2 regions of the Vibrio cortegadensis genome follow, and region 2 is predicted to be linked to the other one. Evidence: predicted binding sites of a transcription regulator. Region 2 holds the regulator's gene; the other holds the start of a gene.
What was found. Region 2 encodes CRP, which controls carbon source genes, mostly activating them, when cyclic AMP is high. Its sites were predicted from a motif close to TGTGANNNNNNTCACA; they were not measured.

Region 1 (8,183 bases), 330 kb from region 2:
AAGTTCAGGTTAAAAAAGTACTTAACTCACCTTTGTTATCTGAAATAGATGGCAATGTTCAACACCGACGAGATTTATGGCAGCAGATCTGTTCTTATGACTAATCAATTAATCAAACTTCGACCTGAACATCTCAATGATGTTTGGAATATCGAACAAAGTGCACATTCTCACCCTTGGGCGCAATCTAATATTAATGATCTCGACAGCCGAGGTGGAAATCATCATGGTTTGTGGGTGAATGAAGAGTTGGTGGGGTACTTTTACTCGCAAAATATTGTGGGTGAAGTGACATTACTGAATATCGCGATAGCACCTGATAAGCAGGGTAAAGGTTACGGGCGTATCTTGATGGAGGCATTCATTAAGGCGTGTGAAGAATCTAACGCTGAAAGCATCTGGCTTGAAGTTCGAGAAAGTAACCTCAAAGCGTTTCAGTTATACGAGTCGCTCGGTTTTAATGAGGTCGATAGGCGCTATAACTACTACCCAAGCGCTAATGGAAAAGAAGACGCGATTATCATGAGTTATTTATTCTTCTCTTTTTAGCGAGCTCTAGGCTCTTCATTGAGAAAACCGCTAATACTAAACATCGTCTTAGTTCGACGATAACTTAATTGAATGGGTTTGCTGCTTATTATGTCGAGTAATAAGCAGCAAGTCTTCAAGATATCGTTAACTTGTTTTAACTAAAGCGGCTTGGTTAACCGCGGTTTCAATATTATAAGGGCTGTTTTTTAGCTTGATGGCGATCTCTTTTGCTGGCAGTGGTTTATCAAATAAGTAACCTTGGAACTGTGTACAGCCCAGATCTTTAAGCGAATTGAGCTCAAGGACTTCTTCAACACCTTCAGCAATGACTTCTAGATTCAACCGTCTTGCGGTCATAATGATGGTATCAACAAGGGCTTGATCGCTTTCATCTAAATGCAGTTGAGTCACAAAAGATCGATCTATTTTTAAAACATCGACCGCTAAGTGTTTAAGATAGCGCAATGAAGAGTAACCAGTCCCAAAGTCATCTATCGATATTTGTATATCTCGCTCTTTCAATTCGGCCATTTTCTTGATGGCGCCTTCAATGTTCTCTAGCAGCAAACTCTCTGTTATCTCTAATTCGATATGTTGACCACTAATCCCTGCTTGCGCTAGAGCATCGAAGATATGATCGACAAATGATTCTTGTGAGAATTGGAGCGGACTGATGTTGATGGCTAGGCGCTTAAATGTTGGAGGAAGAACCCCTTCTTTTTTCCATGCGGCGTATTGGTAACAAGCCTGCTCAATGATCCAGTCGCCAATTTGTAAAATTTGCCCTGTCTCTTCGGCAATCGGCATGAATATCCCGGGAGGGAGTACCCCTTTTTCTGGGTGATTCCAACGAATGAGTGCTTCTACGCCAATGATCTGCTGATGTTGATTGACTTGCGGTTGGTAGTAAAGCTCCAGTTGATGCTTGTTTAGCGCCTCATGTAGCCCTTTCTCAATCTCCAAAAAGGATTCTACCTGCGCCTGCATCTCTGGCTCATAGAACATGTAATTGTTTCTACCCGCGACTTTCGCTCGGTATAGCGCAGTGTCGGCTTGCCTTAACACATCAATACTGGTGCTATCGACGGAAGGGAAAACCGATATTCCGATACTCACGGTACAATAGAGTTGATGATCGTCGATTGAGTACGGGTTGGAGATCAGAGAAAGTAACTGTTTGGCGACATTGGTTGCTTCTTTTGAAGTGAGGTCAGGGACTAAGATGGCAAATTCATCACCACCAATTCTCGCCGCAACGTAGCCGGGCTTTAGCCAAGCATCAATACGAAGTGCAATGGCTTTGATTAAATGATCCCCAATCGTATGACCTAATGAGTCATTGATGGTTTTGAAGCGGTCTAAATCAAGATAAAACAGTACGCCGCTGGTACGCGTTTTTGCGGAATCGGTAATGGTTGAGCTTAGAGTTTGAAGTAACAAGCTACGATTCGCTAATCCTGTTAATGAATCATAGTATGCGAGTTGATTGAGCTTGCCTTCTGCTTTTTCTCTGTCTTGCCATAAATCATGGAATGACGTCGCGAGGCGGCTCAGCTCATCATTTCTGTCTTTTGTTGGTAGCGGTTGAGCCTTGTTTTTATCCTGCAGAGATTGAACCCATTCAATGAGAGTTACGATAGGTTTCGACAATTTATAGTAGAAAAAAATCAGTAGGATAATGGTTAGAAGTACGTTTCGGATCAAATCGAAAAGTAAGATTCGTGAGGATTTTGCGATGAAGTCTTGTGCGATGCTCGTGCCATTAATTGAGAAACTAAGTGAGCCGACGATAACCTCAGAGTTTGGCTGATGTAATGCCGTTATGTAATGGGTTGAGGTCGGGGTTAAATAATCAGACAAGAGTTCCGAAAGGCTACCCTGGCTGACGACTTGTTTATCTTTGATTGTGAGAATATCGCCAAAATCGTCAATAATTTTTACATTAAAAATGGCAGGATCCATCATAAGGCTGGATGCCACTTGTTCTGCTAAGAGATGATTTAAGTGGTAGGCGGCTTGGCTTGCGTTAGAGTAGTTCTGGAGCAATTTGAATTGGTAGTGCTCTTCGATGCGTTGTTGCTCTTGGTGCAAATCGACTAAAATGTAATAGAAACTAAAAAACAGCCCCAAAACGACTGAGACTAAAAAGACGGTTTTTGCTTGTTTAAATGCCAGAGAATGTACTTTTTTTGCTTTCAAGGTATACCCAACTCAATCTCATCACTTATTAAGTTATAGCTCAATTTCATCTATATTTTTATAGGTTATTTGTTTTCTTGAAGATTTTGTTATCTAGGGCATGATACCACGTGGTTTACCGCTTTTTATTGTGAATGCAGACAAATTTGCCCCGAACGCAAATATAGGGGAAAATACGCGCAAAATTGATTCATATCGCTAATCCAGAGTGCAATCTGCCCTGATGGATACATGTTAGCCCAAAGAAGATTACATTAATGTCAAATACTCCGTTTATCGGTGAAGTGTCTAAACGTAGAACCTTCGCTATTATCTCGCACCCGGATGCGGGTAAAACCACTATTACTGAAAAAGTACTCTTATTCGGAAACGCTATTCAAAAAGCGGGTACGGTAAAAGGTCGTGGCTCTAACCAACACGCTAAATCCGACTGGATGGAGATGGAAAAAGAGCGTGGTATTTCGGTTACTACCTCTGTGATGCAGTTTCCTTACAACGACTGCCTCGTTAACCTACTTGATACTCCTGGACACGAAGATTTCTCGGAAGATACTTACCGTACACTGACTGCTGTTGATTCATGCTTGATGGTTATTGATGCCGCTAAAGGTGTCGAAGATCGTACGCGTAAATTAATGGAAGTTACTCGCCTACGTGATACGCCTATCGTGACGTTCATGAACAAATTGGACCGCGATGTTCGTGATCCAATGGAAGTGTTAGATGAAGTCGAAAGCGAATTAGGCATGGCTTGTGCACCTATCTCATGGCCTATCGGTTGTGGTAAAGAGTTTAAAGGTGTGTATCACATTCATCGTGATGAGACGATCTTATATGAATCAGGCCACGGTCATGAGATCCAAGAGGTTCGTATCATTAAAGGTCTAGATAACCCTGAGCTTGATATTGCTGTCGGTGAAGATCTTGCTGCAAGTGTACGTGATGAATTAGAACTTGTTATTGGAGCATGTCCTGAGTTTGATCACGAGCTTTTCCTTGCTGGTGAGTTAACGCCAGTTTACTTCGGTACGGCATTAGGTAACTTTGGTGTTGACCATATGTTGGATGGCCTAACTAAATGGGCACCTGCCCCACAAACTCGCAAAGCAAATGAGCGTGATGTTGTGGCAACCGAGGAAAAATTCTCTGGTTTTGTATTTAAAATTCAAGCGAATATGGATCCAAAACACCGTGACCGTATTGCTTTCATGCGTATCGTATCGGGAACTTACAACCAAGGTATGAAGATGAACCATGTTCGTACCGGTAAAAATGTCAGTATTTCAGATGCGGTAACCTTCATGGCGGGCGATCGTACTCGTGCTGAAACGGCGTATGCGGGCGATATTATTGGCTTACATAACCATGGCACGATTCAAATCGGTGATACTTTCACGCAAGGCGAAAACTTGAAGTTTGCAGGTATTCCGAATTTCGCCCCTGAATTGTTCCGTCGTATTCGCTTAAGAGATCCTCTAAAGCAGAAACAGCTATTGAAAGGTTTAGTTCAACTTTCGGAAGAGGGCGCGGTACAGGTATTTCGTCCACTGCAAAATAACGATCTTATTGTGGGCGCGGTTGGTGTTCTTCAGTTTGATGTTGTTGTGGCTCGTTTGAAAGCGGAATATAACGTTGAAGCTATCTACGAAGGTGTCAACGTTGCAACAGCGCGTTGGATTGAGTGTAGTGATGCGAAGATGCTTGAAGAGTTTAAGCGTAAGAACCAAAGTAATTTAGCATTGGATGGTGGCGATAACCTATCTTATGTTGCTCCAACGATGGTGAACCTTAACCTTGCGTCAGAACGTTTCCCTGACGTTCAGTTCAGAGCGACTCGTGAACACTAATCTGATTTGATCGATAGTTAGCGATAATTATTGGTTCGAACATGTAAAACGCCTATTGTTAAATCAATAGGCGTTTTTTATGCGTTCAATCTAATCTTTTGTACTTTGGCATTTATTTCTATTCATACGCTCTGATTACCGAGTTCTTATGACTGAGCCTTTATAGCTGAGCCTGTATAACTGAGTGCCAAATAACCATGCTACACGGAGAAGTAATATGATCAAATGGCTACGAGGGTGGGTGGCTCGTTATGATCTTTGGTGTCAATCTATGGGATTAACTCCAGAGCAAAGGCGCAGTTGTGTTCCATATAAAGAAGAGCCAAAACGTGAAAATAATGAAGAATCAATGAAAAGAGAGTCAACGAATGAATGATTCGATTCGGCTATTTGACACTCACTGCCACTTTGATTTTGAACCCTTCCGACAGCATTTTAGTGATGAACTTGAAGCGGCTAAAAACCAAGGCGTAGAGAAAATTCTCATTCCGTCAATTGGAATGAAGAATTGGGCAGAGATTCAGCGCTTATCTATACAACATGATGAGATCAGCTATGCCTTAGGTTTTCATCCTTACTTTTTGAATGACTATTTAATAGAAGATATAGATGAGTTAGAGAGAGAGTTACAGGTGTCACCGATAAAATGCGTGGCGATAGGAGAGTGCGGTTTAGATTTCGCCATTGATATTGATCATCAACAGCAAGAAGCGTTCTTTATCCGTCAAATTCAGCTGGCGAACTTAATGAAATTACCACTTATTCTCCATTGTCGAAAAGCTCACAATAGAATGATTCAGCTACTGAAGATCCATAGACCAGGGAAAGGAGGGGTACTGCACGGCTTTTCTGGAAGCTATCAGCAAGCGATGGATTTTGTCGCGTTAGGATTCTATATCGGCGTTGGCGGTGTCATCACATACCCACGAGCGAATAAAACTAGGCAAGCGATTGCATGCTTACCATTAACCTCACTGGTACTAGAAACGGATGCTCCAGATATGCCAATAAATGGGTGCCAAGGCCGTGCAAACCACCCTAAAAACGTGATTAACATTTTTGATGAGTTGGTTTTGATTAGAAAAGAGACAGAGCAAACGGTTGCCTCTCAAGTGTGGGAAAATAGCCATTCTCTCTTTGCTATGTGTGAATAAAATCGAAACAAAATGTTCCCTTGATGAGAAAGTTATCACTTATTGGTGATCTTTGTCACATATGCGGGTGAATGACTTATGAATCTTATAAGAAAGTGTGAGGTCGGCATTACTTTATTTCTGAGGGCGTGAGTATAATTGCCCCCGCTTTTTAGTTCCATTTTGTTACACGCCAATACACAACTTATAAGGAAGTCATAAACTATGAGCCTGTTTATGAGCCTAGTCGGCATGGTAGTTTTAATTGCAATTGCAGTCCTACTATCAGATAACCGCAAAGCTATCAATATCAGAACAGTGGGTGGTGCTTTTGCTATCCAATTTATTATCGGTGCATTCGTTCTTTATGTACCTTGGGGTCGCGATCTTCTAGCAGGTTTCTCTGCTGGTGTTGCAAACGTGATCGATTACGGTAAAGACGGTACAGGTTTCCTATTTGGTAGCCTAGTTAACTTCTCAGTTGACGGTATCGGATTCATCTTCGCGTTCCAAGTTCTACCAACGCTGATTTTCTTCTCTGCACTTATCTCTGTACTTTACTACATTGGTGCGATGCAAATAGTAATCAAAGTTCTTGGTGGCGGTCTGCAAAAAGCATTAGGTACGTCTCGTGCGGAATCTATGTCTGCTGCGGCTAACATCTTCGTTGGTCAAACTGAAGCACCTCTTGTTGTGCGTCCGTTTGTTCCAAAAATGACACAGTCTGAACTATTCGCAGTAATGTGTGGTGGTCTAGCTTCTGTTGCTGGTGGTGTACTTGCTGGTTACGCTTCAATGGGTGTTCCACTAGAGTACCTTGTAGCGGCATCATTCATGGCTGCACCTGGTGGTCTACTGTTTGCTAAAATCATCAAGCCTGAAACTGACACTCCAGATGAGAACCTAGGTACTGACATCGACGGTGGCGACGACAAGCCTGCTAACGTTATCGATGCAGCTGCTGGCGGTGCTTCTGTTGGTCTTCAACTTGCTCTTAACGTTGGTGCAATGCTACTAGCATTCATCGGTCTAATCGCGCTAATCAACGGTATGTTGGGCGGCATCGGTGGTTGGATTGGTATGCCTGAGCTAACTCTAGAACTTATTCTAGGTTGGATCTTCGCACCTCTAGCATTCGTTATCGGTGTTCCATGGGAAGAAGCGACAATCGCTGGTACTTTCATTGGTCAGAAAACGGTAGTTAACGAATTCGTTGCATACCTAAACTTTGTTCCTTACGTTGGCGATAACGCTCAACTAGTAGCAGAGACTGGTAAAGTAATGTCTGAGAAAACTCAAGCAATTATCTCGTTCGCTCTATGTGGTTTCGCAAACCTTTCTTCTATTGCGATTCTACTAGGTGGTCTAGGTGGTATTGCTCCTAACCGTCGTCACGACATCGCTAAGATGGGTGTGAAAGCGGTAGCAGCAGGTACTCTATCTAACCTAATGGCTGCAACAATTGCTGGTTTCTTCATTACACTTATGGCTTTTTAAGTCCATATAGTTTAGTTAATCAATAACTATATAGACGCCATTTAAATAGAGCCCCGTAGCAAGAAATTGCTGCGGGGCTTTTTTTTTGTAAAAACGGAAGAAGAGAGCCACACCTATTTGACAGAATTAGGAAGCGTTTGTTTTCTACAGATTTGGTTAAATAGGGGGCTTTTCTAAAGTATTTTGAGATACAAACCGTTTGCGTTCTAAGGAGCACTACATTTTTTTATAGAAATCTATAATGTATAAACCATAGAGATAGGATTCTCTTGTTGGCTTAAGCGCTTTAATTAGCCTAGGAATATAGCTAAACTTATACATGTTAGACACAACATGACTGAATTGTTGTGCCATAGACCAAACTGGTACTGTGCGGTGACAAGGATAGCAATTGATAATACGGGGTGTGTTATCAAGTCTTCAGGGAACCAAGTCCGTTCATTTGTGACTACTGAGCAAAATTATTATTCCTATCTATACTAGGTAGGGGCAAGGTAGTTGACTATTTGAATATATTGATCGGAGATAGAAATGAGCGATTTAAAAGCAGCAGCTCTACGTGCACTAAAACTTATGGACCTAACTACGTTGAATGACGACGACACTGATGCAAAAGTGATTTCGTTATGTCATGACGCGAAAACTGCAGTGGGTAACACCGCAGCAATCTGTATCTACCCTCGTTTTATTCCTATTGCTAAGAAAACGCTACGCGAGCAAGGTACACCAGAAGTACGTATTGCAACGGTAACAAACTTCCCACACGGTAACGATGATATCGCTATCGCGGTTGCGGAAACAAAAGCTGCTGTTGCTTACGGTGCAGACGAAGTTGACGTAGTATTCCCATACCGTGCCCTAATGGCTGGTAACGAAGAAGTCGGCTTTGAGCTTGTTAAGCAATGTAAAGAAGCATGTGGTGATATCACGCTTAAAGTGATCATCGAAACAGGTGAACTAAAAGAAGAAGCATTAA
Region 2 (8,183 bases):
TAATGGTGGGCTTTGATACTGAAACTGGCGAAGTTGCGGGTACCACGGGTATTGAAGCCTCTATCGGTTGGGATGTCCCTTTTTACTCTTATCACATCAGTAAAGTGGTCCACTCATCGAATAAGCTCGGTGTGAATAATGTGGTTAAGCTTCTGACTTTTGGCAACAACTACACAGGATGCAGTGAAATTTGCACCTTGTTCTTACGCCCTGATTTTCGTAAAGGCTTGAATGGTCGTTTGATGTCTAAGAGCCGTTTTTTACTGATGGCTGAGCATCCACACCGTTTTTCAAAGACCATTTTTGCTGAAATGCGCGGTGTATCGGATGCTGATGGCAACTCTCCATTCTGGCAGTGGCTACAAGAGCACTTCTTCTCGATTGATTTTACTCTTGCAGATTACTTAACCGGAATTGGTAAGAAAGGCTTTATTGCCGATCTTATGCCGAAGTTGCCGATTTACATCAACTTGCTGAGCCAAGAAGCTCAAGATGTGATTGGTGTTGTACATGAAAATACTCGACCTGCATTGAAGTTACTTGAAAATGAAGGGTTCACCAATCGTGGGTACGTTGATATTTTCGATGCAGGCCCAACAGTAGAGTGTGATTTACGTAATATCGATTCAGTGCGAGATTCGATTCGTGCGAAAGTGGTGATTGCTGAACATTCAAGTTCACAAGCTTACTTGATGGGGAATACCTCGTTTGAAAACTTCCGAGCAGTGGCGGCGAAAGGTGCGTATGACCTAGCCAGCGAAAGTGTGATTCTATCCTCTGAGGTGGCGGAAGCGCTTGAAGTGAATGAAGGTGATTTTGTTCGGTTATTAGCGCAATAGATAAATGATTGTGCGATGTGATTAACAAGCTATCTCATTGTCATAGCCAGTCAACAAATCATTGGCTGGCTATGTCGATAGGAATTATTTAGAAGGAATTAAGATGACTCAATGGATCGCAGGTGAATGGGTTGCAGGACAAGGTGAAGCGATGACTTCACTCAGCCCTTTCAATAATGATGTCATTTGGCATGGTGATAGTGCCACTCCCGCTCAAGTTGAATCTGCGGTTAAATCCGCTCGCTTGGCATTTCAAAGTTGGAAGCATCTTTCATTTTCAGAGCGTGAACAGGTTGTACTAACGTTTGCTGAAAAAGTGAAAGAGAACAGCGAAGAGATCGCGCAGATCATCGCAAAAGAGACGGGTAAGCCAATTTGGGAAACGCGTACTGAAGCGGGTGCGATGGCGGGTAAAATTGCTATCTCAATTCGAGCGTACCACGAGCGAACGGGTGAAGCTTCTCGTGAAGCGGCAGGCAATCAAATAGTACTGCGCCACCGACCTTTAGGTGTTATGGCGGTATTTGGGCCTTATAACTTCCCAGGTCATTTGCCAAATGGTCATATTGTACCTGCGCTTCTTGCGGGTAATACCGTGGTCTTTAAGCCATCAGAACAGACACCTTGGACAGGTGAATTTGTGATGAAACTGTGGCAACAAGCGGGTTTGCCTGCTGGTGTCATTAACCTTGTACAAGGGGCAAAAGAGACGGGGATTGCGCTTGCTGATGCGAAAGGAATTGACGGTGTGCTCTTTACGGGCAGTGCGAATACCGGACATATCCTTCATCGCCAATTTGCAGGGCAACCAAGTAAAATGCTGGCGTTAGAGATGGGTGGTAACAACCCAATGGTCATCTCTGATAAATACGGCGATTTAGACGCGACGGTATACACCATTATCCAGTCGGCCTTCATCAGTGCAGGTCAGCGTTGTACCTGTGCACGTCGTTTGTATATCCCGTTTGGTAGCAAAGGGGATGCACTTCTTGAGAAGTTAATCAGTGCGACTCAAAAGATTCGAGTTGATCAACCGTTTGCTGAGCCAGCTCCGTTTATGGGCCCACAAATTTCAGAAGCGGCAGCGAAGTTTATTTTGGATGCTCAAGCGAACCTGCAATCGTTAGGTGGTGAAAGCCTAGTACTTGCGAAAGGCTTAGAGGCGGCGTTTGTGACTCCGGGTATTATCGATGTCACACAAATCGTCGAACTGCCGGATGAAGAGTATTTTGGCCCGTTACTACAGGTTATTCGTTACGAAAGCCTTGATGCGGCGGTTGAAATGGCAAACGATACTCGATTTGGCTTGTCTGCTGGACTGGTGTCAACTGACGATGGTGAATGGGATTACTTTGTGGATCACATTCGCGCGGGCATCGTGAACCGTAACCGCCAATTGACCGGAGCGAGTGGTGATGCGCCATTTGGTGGCCCTGGCGCTTCTGGTAATTTACGACCAAGTGCTTACTACGCTGCTGACTATTGTGCTTATCCAATGGCATCAATGGAAGGTGAAGAGACATTACTCCCTGCTACCTTTAGCCCTGGTCTAGAGCTTTAGGGCTACGGTAGGCGGAAACCTCAATTCAGTACTAAATGGTTATCGAATGCAGAGTGATACAGCATGAGATAACCTTTTTTCTACAGCAAACTCGGTCTACAGACCCTAATAAATACAACAAGGAGGCGTCATGACGCCAGATGTTTTATTTGAATCCCTATGGAAAGATTATATTCAACGCCTTTGCCCTTCTGCGGATAAGGTTCATCAATTGCTTCGCGAAGATGCTGAGCTGATTAATGATCACATCGCACTTCGAACGTTTAATGTTGCTCCTCTTGGGATTGAAACCTTAGCGAAGCCTTTTTTAGCATTAGGGTATAAAGAGTGTGGTGATTATCTATTTGAAAGCAAAAAGTTGGTTGCCAAGCATTATGAACATGATGATCCAAACCAGCCCAAAGTCTTTATTAGTGAGCTGAAAGTGGAAGAGTGCTCTGAAGCGTTACAAGCCATCGTCGCTAAACTGGTGGAACAAGTGGATGCTCAACAATTGAAGACTCAGGACTTTTTATACAGCGGCCGTCAATGGGAACTGAGCTTTGAAGATTACCAAACTCTAGCAAAAGAGAGTGAATACGCCTCTTGGTTAGCTGCTCATGGTTATGGTGCTAATCACTTTACAGTCAGTGTGAATCAATTAAATGACTTTAGTGAAGTTCAAGAGGTGAATGATCATCTCAGTAGCGTTGGGTTTGTTATCAATGGTTCTGGGGGGGAGGTTAAAGGCTCACCAGAAGTGCTATTGGAGCAATCATCGACCATGGCCGATCGCGTATTGGTCCAATTTACTGAGAGTGAACAAGTTGTCCCTGGCGGGTTTTACGAGTTTGCGAAACGTTACCCAATGAATGATGGTCAGTTGTACACGGGTTTTGTTGCTGCGTCAGCCGATAAGATCTTTGAGAGTACAAACGGCTAGATCATTAATACGAGCGCATGGCGTAACAATTAGCTAATAAAAAACCACCAATAGCGATATTGGTGGTTTTTAAATTTTATAGTGTTTTCAGTAACGCGAACTAGCGAGTACCGTAAACTACAATTGTCTTACCGTGAGCTGAAATCAAGTTCTGCTCTTCTAGCATCTTCAAGATACGACCAACCGTTTCACGAGAACAGCCAACGATTTGACCGATTTCTTGGCGAGTGATCTTAATTTGCATGCCATCAGGGTGAGTCATTGCATCAGGTTGTTTCGCTAGGTTTAGTAGCGTTTGTGCAATTCGGCCCGTTACATCTAGGAATGCTAAGTCACCTACTTTTTGGCTAGTAACTTGTAGACGGTTTGCCATTTGCGCTGAAAGACGCATTAGGATGTCTGGGTTTACTTGGATAAGTTGGCGGAATTTCTTGAAAGAAATCTCAGCAACTTCACAAGGAGATTTTGCTCGAACCCATGCTGTACGCTCTTGGTCTTCTTCAAAAAGACCTAGCTCACCAATGAAGTCACCTTGGTTAAGGTAAGACAAGATCATCTCTTTGCCTTCTTCATCTTTAATTAGTACCGCAACTGAACCTTTCACAATGTAATACAAAGTTTCGGCTTTTTCACCTGCGTGAATCAGCGTACTTTTTGATGGGTACTTATGAATATGACAGTGTGAAAGAAACCACTCTAATGTTGGGTCGGTTTGAGGTTTACCTAGAACCATAATATCTCACTTCCTCTGCAGGGTACGCTTGCTGCTTTCCATAATTAGCAAAGCCTAGTAGTAGGCAGTTCCGTTAGGATAAGAGCACTCTTGTTAGTGCTACAAGCTATCTTGTGTTTCGGTTAGGAATAGTATCCTTTTTCCTAATCCATTTCTTGATTTTAATCGTGTCATTGCCACGATCTTCTACGCAAAACTGTGCACATGATCACGGTATGAAAAGTAACCGAGATTTAAGCGTGATGACTAACCAATTTTTCCTGTTTCAATCAGCTGTTGCAGGATTGGTCTCACGATGAGTTCCATGGCAAAACTCATTTTCCCTCCCGGCACAACCAGGGTGTTATGGCGTGACATGAAGGAGCCATCAATCATGGCTAATAGGTACGGAAAATCAACATTTTTAATCCCACGTAGACGAATGACAACAAAGCTTTCATCTAAACTTGGGATGCCTTTTGCATTCAATGGGTTTGATGTATCAACGGTTGGCACTCGCTGAAAGTTGATATGAGTGCGAGAGAATTGAGGGGTAATATAATTCAAATAGTCATCCATTGAACGAACGATCGAATCCATTACCGCTTCTCTGGAGTGGCCACGATCTCGTGTATCGCGAACAAATTTCTGAATCCACTCTAGGTTGACTATTGGCACCATGCCAATCAATAAATCGACATGCTGTGAAACGTTGATGTCGCCATCTACGACCCCACCGTGCAATCCTTCATAGAACAACACATCAGAGTCAGATGAAATGTCCTGCCATGGGGTAAAAGTGCCGGGCATTTGGTTGTAGGGTACCGCTTCATCGAATGTATGAAGGTAACGCCTTACTTGGCCAACACCCTCATTGCCATACTCTCTGAAAAACTCAGCCAAAGCAGGAAAGTCATTCGCTTGAGGGCCGAAATAACTGATGTGTTTACCCTGTTCTCGGGCTTTGCGTATTTCCACATCCATCTCAGGGCGTGTAAAACGGTGGAAACTATCTCCTTCAACCCATGCCGCTTTGACATCCATCATATTGAACATCTTGCGGAAGGCTTCAGAAGTTGTTGTAGTACCAGCACCGGAAGAGCCAGTCACTGCGATTATTGGGTGTTTTGCGGACATGACAAACCTTGTCTTGAAGTAACGTACTTGTTAGCAATCGGTAACACTATAACACGTAAATGTGATCTGTCATGGTCTGCTATGCGGTTAAACTCGATTTCGAATCTGAATATCAACGGTTTCATGTAGCTCAGAAAATACGACGTTTGCCTCTCCGGACTTAAGTTGGATAATGACCTGATCCACTTTATCTTGCAGTGAAAACTCAAACTCGCCGTAATCGGTGCCTTCTCTAAGAACAAACTCTTTGATTAAGTTTTGTAACGTTTCAGGTTCGATCTCTTGCCACGGGATGATCATACATACCTCTGAATTTTTGGTTGGGAGTGGAATGCTAGGATATGAAGCGAGAGGCTTTATACCCAAGTTGATCCCAAAAACCAATACCGTATTTACATTTCACTCATTTATCTGGGATCGGGTGGATCCTAGCGTTTACATTATGATTGGTTCAGAAAGCTTTCGTAATACGCAGGAATGGCCTCTTCTAGCCAGAAAGTTGGTTTGAGCGCATGGCCAGTTAAAAAGCCGACATGACCACCTCGTTCAAATAATCGGTAGTCAATATTCTCAGGCAAAACAAAACGAGGGATCACCGCATCGGTCATAAATGGATCATCTTTGGCATGAATAAACTGAGTTGGAATGGTGATCTGTTTGATCTTATGGATCCCTGAACACTGCTGGTAATAGTCTTCGGCGTTTTTAAATCCATGAAGAGGTGCGGTGATCAAGTCATCGAAGTCGTACAAGCGAGAGACTTGTTTAATGCAATTGTCGGTTACCCCGAGCTCTTCACTCAGTAAATGCTGCTTTTTGAGTGCATTGTGCTTGAGTGAATTGAGTAGGTAGTTTCGATAAACCTTGGAAAAGCCTTGCTCAATACGCGAAGAGCAGGCAGCGAGATCAAGAGGAGCAGAAACGATGGTTGCGGCATCAAGAATAGGGTCATCTCTATAAGACGCCAAATAGTTGGTTAACATGTTTCCGCCCAATGAGATCCCAATGGCCACTTTGGGTTGGTTGGGAAATTGCTGCTGAATATAGTTTAAGAAAAGACGCGCATCTTCTGTTTCGCCAGAGTGATAGGCTCTTGCCAGTCGATTTGGTTTTCCACTGCATCCACGGAAATGCATCATGACTGAAATCCAGCCATCTTGAGCAAAAGCATTCATTAACCCGTTGGCGTATGGGCTATTGAAGCAACCTTCTAGTCCATGAAAAAGAATGAATACCGGTTTCGTTTTGGCTTGCTTAGTCGTCCAGTCTTCACTCCATGCAAGATCAAGAAAATCCCCATCAGGCGTATCAAGAGTTTGCCAAAGAGGATCAAATAGTGCTTTTTTTCGAATAAAGCGCGGCATCAATGTCTGCAGGTGAGGATTACTTAGCCCTTTAGCTGCTGTGAATATAGTCATAAATCAAACTCATTCATTGGGTTGGAGTGGAGTAGTGTTTGAAGCGCAATGAGCCCTTTCTTTAGTTGAGCTTGGTTGATTGGCGAGCTAAGTGCAAGCCTTACCGCAGGGGAAATACTGCCTGCTGGTGGGGAAAATAGTTCTCCAGATTTCACCACAACCCCCATTTCAGCGGCTTGAGCGACGAAATCACTCAATCGCCAGTGCTCTGGGAGTGGTAACCATAAATGGAAGCAATCTCGCTTATACACTGGCTGAAAAGGGGAGAGATATTCGAGGGCTATCGCTAGCCGTTGCTCCATTTCCTGACGAATAATATCAAGCGTTTTATCTGCATCCCCATTGGCGGTCATTTCACACGCTAAAGCGGTCAATAGAGGGCTCACCATCCAACTGTGATTTTGCAAGGTTGAAACCAAAGGTTGGTAGAGTTTCTTCGGGGCGTGTAAGTAGCCCACTCGCAATCCGGGGGCTAAGCATTTAGAAAAAGCGCCAATGTGAATCACCTGCTCAGGATCGAGATTCACCATTGGAGGGTAAACCTCAGCGGCAAGCAATCCGTTTACATCATCTTCAATGATCAATAGATCATACCGCTTACAGACTTCGAGTATGTCGAGTCGCCTCTGTTGAGACATGATGGCCGTCGTCGGGTTTTGAAAAGTTGGGGTAAGGTAGATAAAGCGTGCTTGATATTGTCGGCAAGCCGCTTCTAATTCCGCAGGTGTAATCCCTTGTTCATCCATTTCGACCCCTTTGACCGATAGCTGTTTTTGCCTCGCTAAACTGAGGAGGCCGGGATAAGTACTTTTTTCTACCAGTAAGGTGTCCCCTGCGCGCGTGAAAGCATCAATCACAATTTGAACAGCATGTTGAGCGCCTGAGCTAAATAGTAGCTGCTGTGGGGATAAGTGAACGCCTTTGCTATCGAGCCAGTGGCAAATCTGCTGCTTATGAGACTCTAATCCATGAGGTTTTTGGTACAGCATCAGTTGCTCAATCAGTTGGGGGGATTGCGAGAGGGTCGCCATTGCCTGATTAAGCATATTACTCCGCTCAATATTTGGCGGAATGTTATAGCCAAAATTGCACTCATCTGGATCTTCGGTGCTCTCTTCAAAACTCCAACTGCTCTTGTTTTTATCGGCAATAAAAGTTCCAGATCCTACTCTTGCTTCAACAAGCCCACGTCGTTCTGCTTCTGCATACGCACGAGTGATAGTGCCAACAGTCACTTGTAATTGGTCTGCAAGCTTGCGTTGAGTCGGTAACTTTTGATTGGCTTTGAGATCCCCATGATCAATTTGCTTAGAAAGCTGATCAGCGATCTGTTTGTACATCGGTGTTGTACTTTGCTTAGACAGCGTCATTTCTTGAATTGTCATGGTGACAATAAACCTTTTGCTAATAATAAAACGCATTGTTATGGTTATTGTGTGCAAAGTGAAACAAAAACTCAACAATTAGTTATCTAAACGGATAGTTGTATCGATACAATTTCAAGGGGTGTTCAATGGAGTGGCAATTTTTTCTATCCGTAGCATTATTTGCATTGGTGATGACAGGCACGCCAGGGCCAAATAATGTCATGTTG

Region 1: the regulator CRP is predicted to act here: its motif matches at 5,776-5,791, upstream of OCV39_RS02945 (NupC/NupG family nucleoside CNT transporter).

What each region holds. Positions count from the first base shown of each region.
Region 1 is NZ_AP025472.1:615,462-623,644, forward strand. It holds gene OCV39_RS02915 (DNA polymerase III subunit psi) at 1-104, shown strand, start outside; gene rimI (ribosomal protein S18-alanine N-acetyltransferase) at 97-549, shown strand; gene OCV39_RS02925 (putative bifunctional diguanylate cyclase/phosphodiesterase) at 676-2,730, opposite strand; gene prfC (peptide chain release factor 3) at 2,988-4,577, shown strand; gene OCV39_RS02935 (hypothetical protein) at 4,795-4,953, shown strand; gene OCV39_RS02940 (TatD family hydrolase) at 4,946-5,731, shown strand; gene OCV39_RS02945 (NupC/NupG family nucleoside CNT transporter) at 5,936-7,207, shown strand; gene deoC (deoxyribose-phosphate aldolase) at 7,739-8,183, shown strand, end outside.
Region 2 is NZ_AP025472.1:286,761-294,943, forward strand. It holds gene astA (arginine N-succinyltransferase) at 1-839, shown strand, start outside; gene astD (succinylglutamate-semialdehyde dehydrogenase) at 943-2,400, shown strand; gene OCV39_RS01270 (DUF1338 domain-containing protein) at 2,531-3,322, shown strand; gene crp (cAMP-activated global transcriptional regulator CRP) at 3,423-4,055, opposite strand; gene OCV39_RS01280 (phosphoribulokinase) at 4,302-5,171, opposite strand; gene OCV39_RS01285 (YheU family protein) at 5,259-5,471, opposite strand; gene OCV39_RS01290 (hydrolase) at 5,612-6,589, opposite strand; gene OCV39_RS01295 (aminotransferase-like domain-containing protein) at 6,586-7,974, opposite strand; gene OCV39_RS01300 (LysE family translocator) at 8,103-8,183, shown strand, end outside.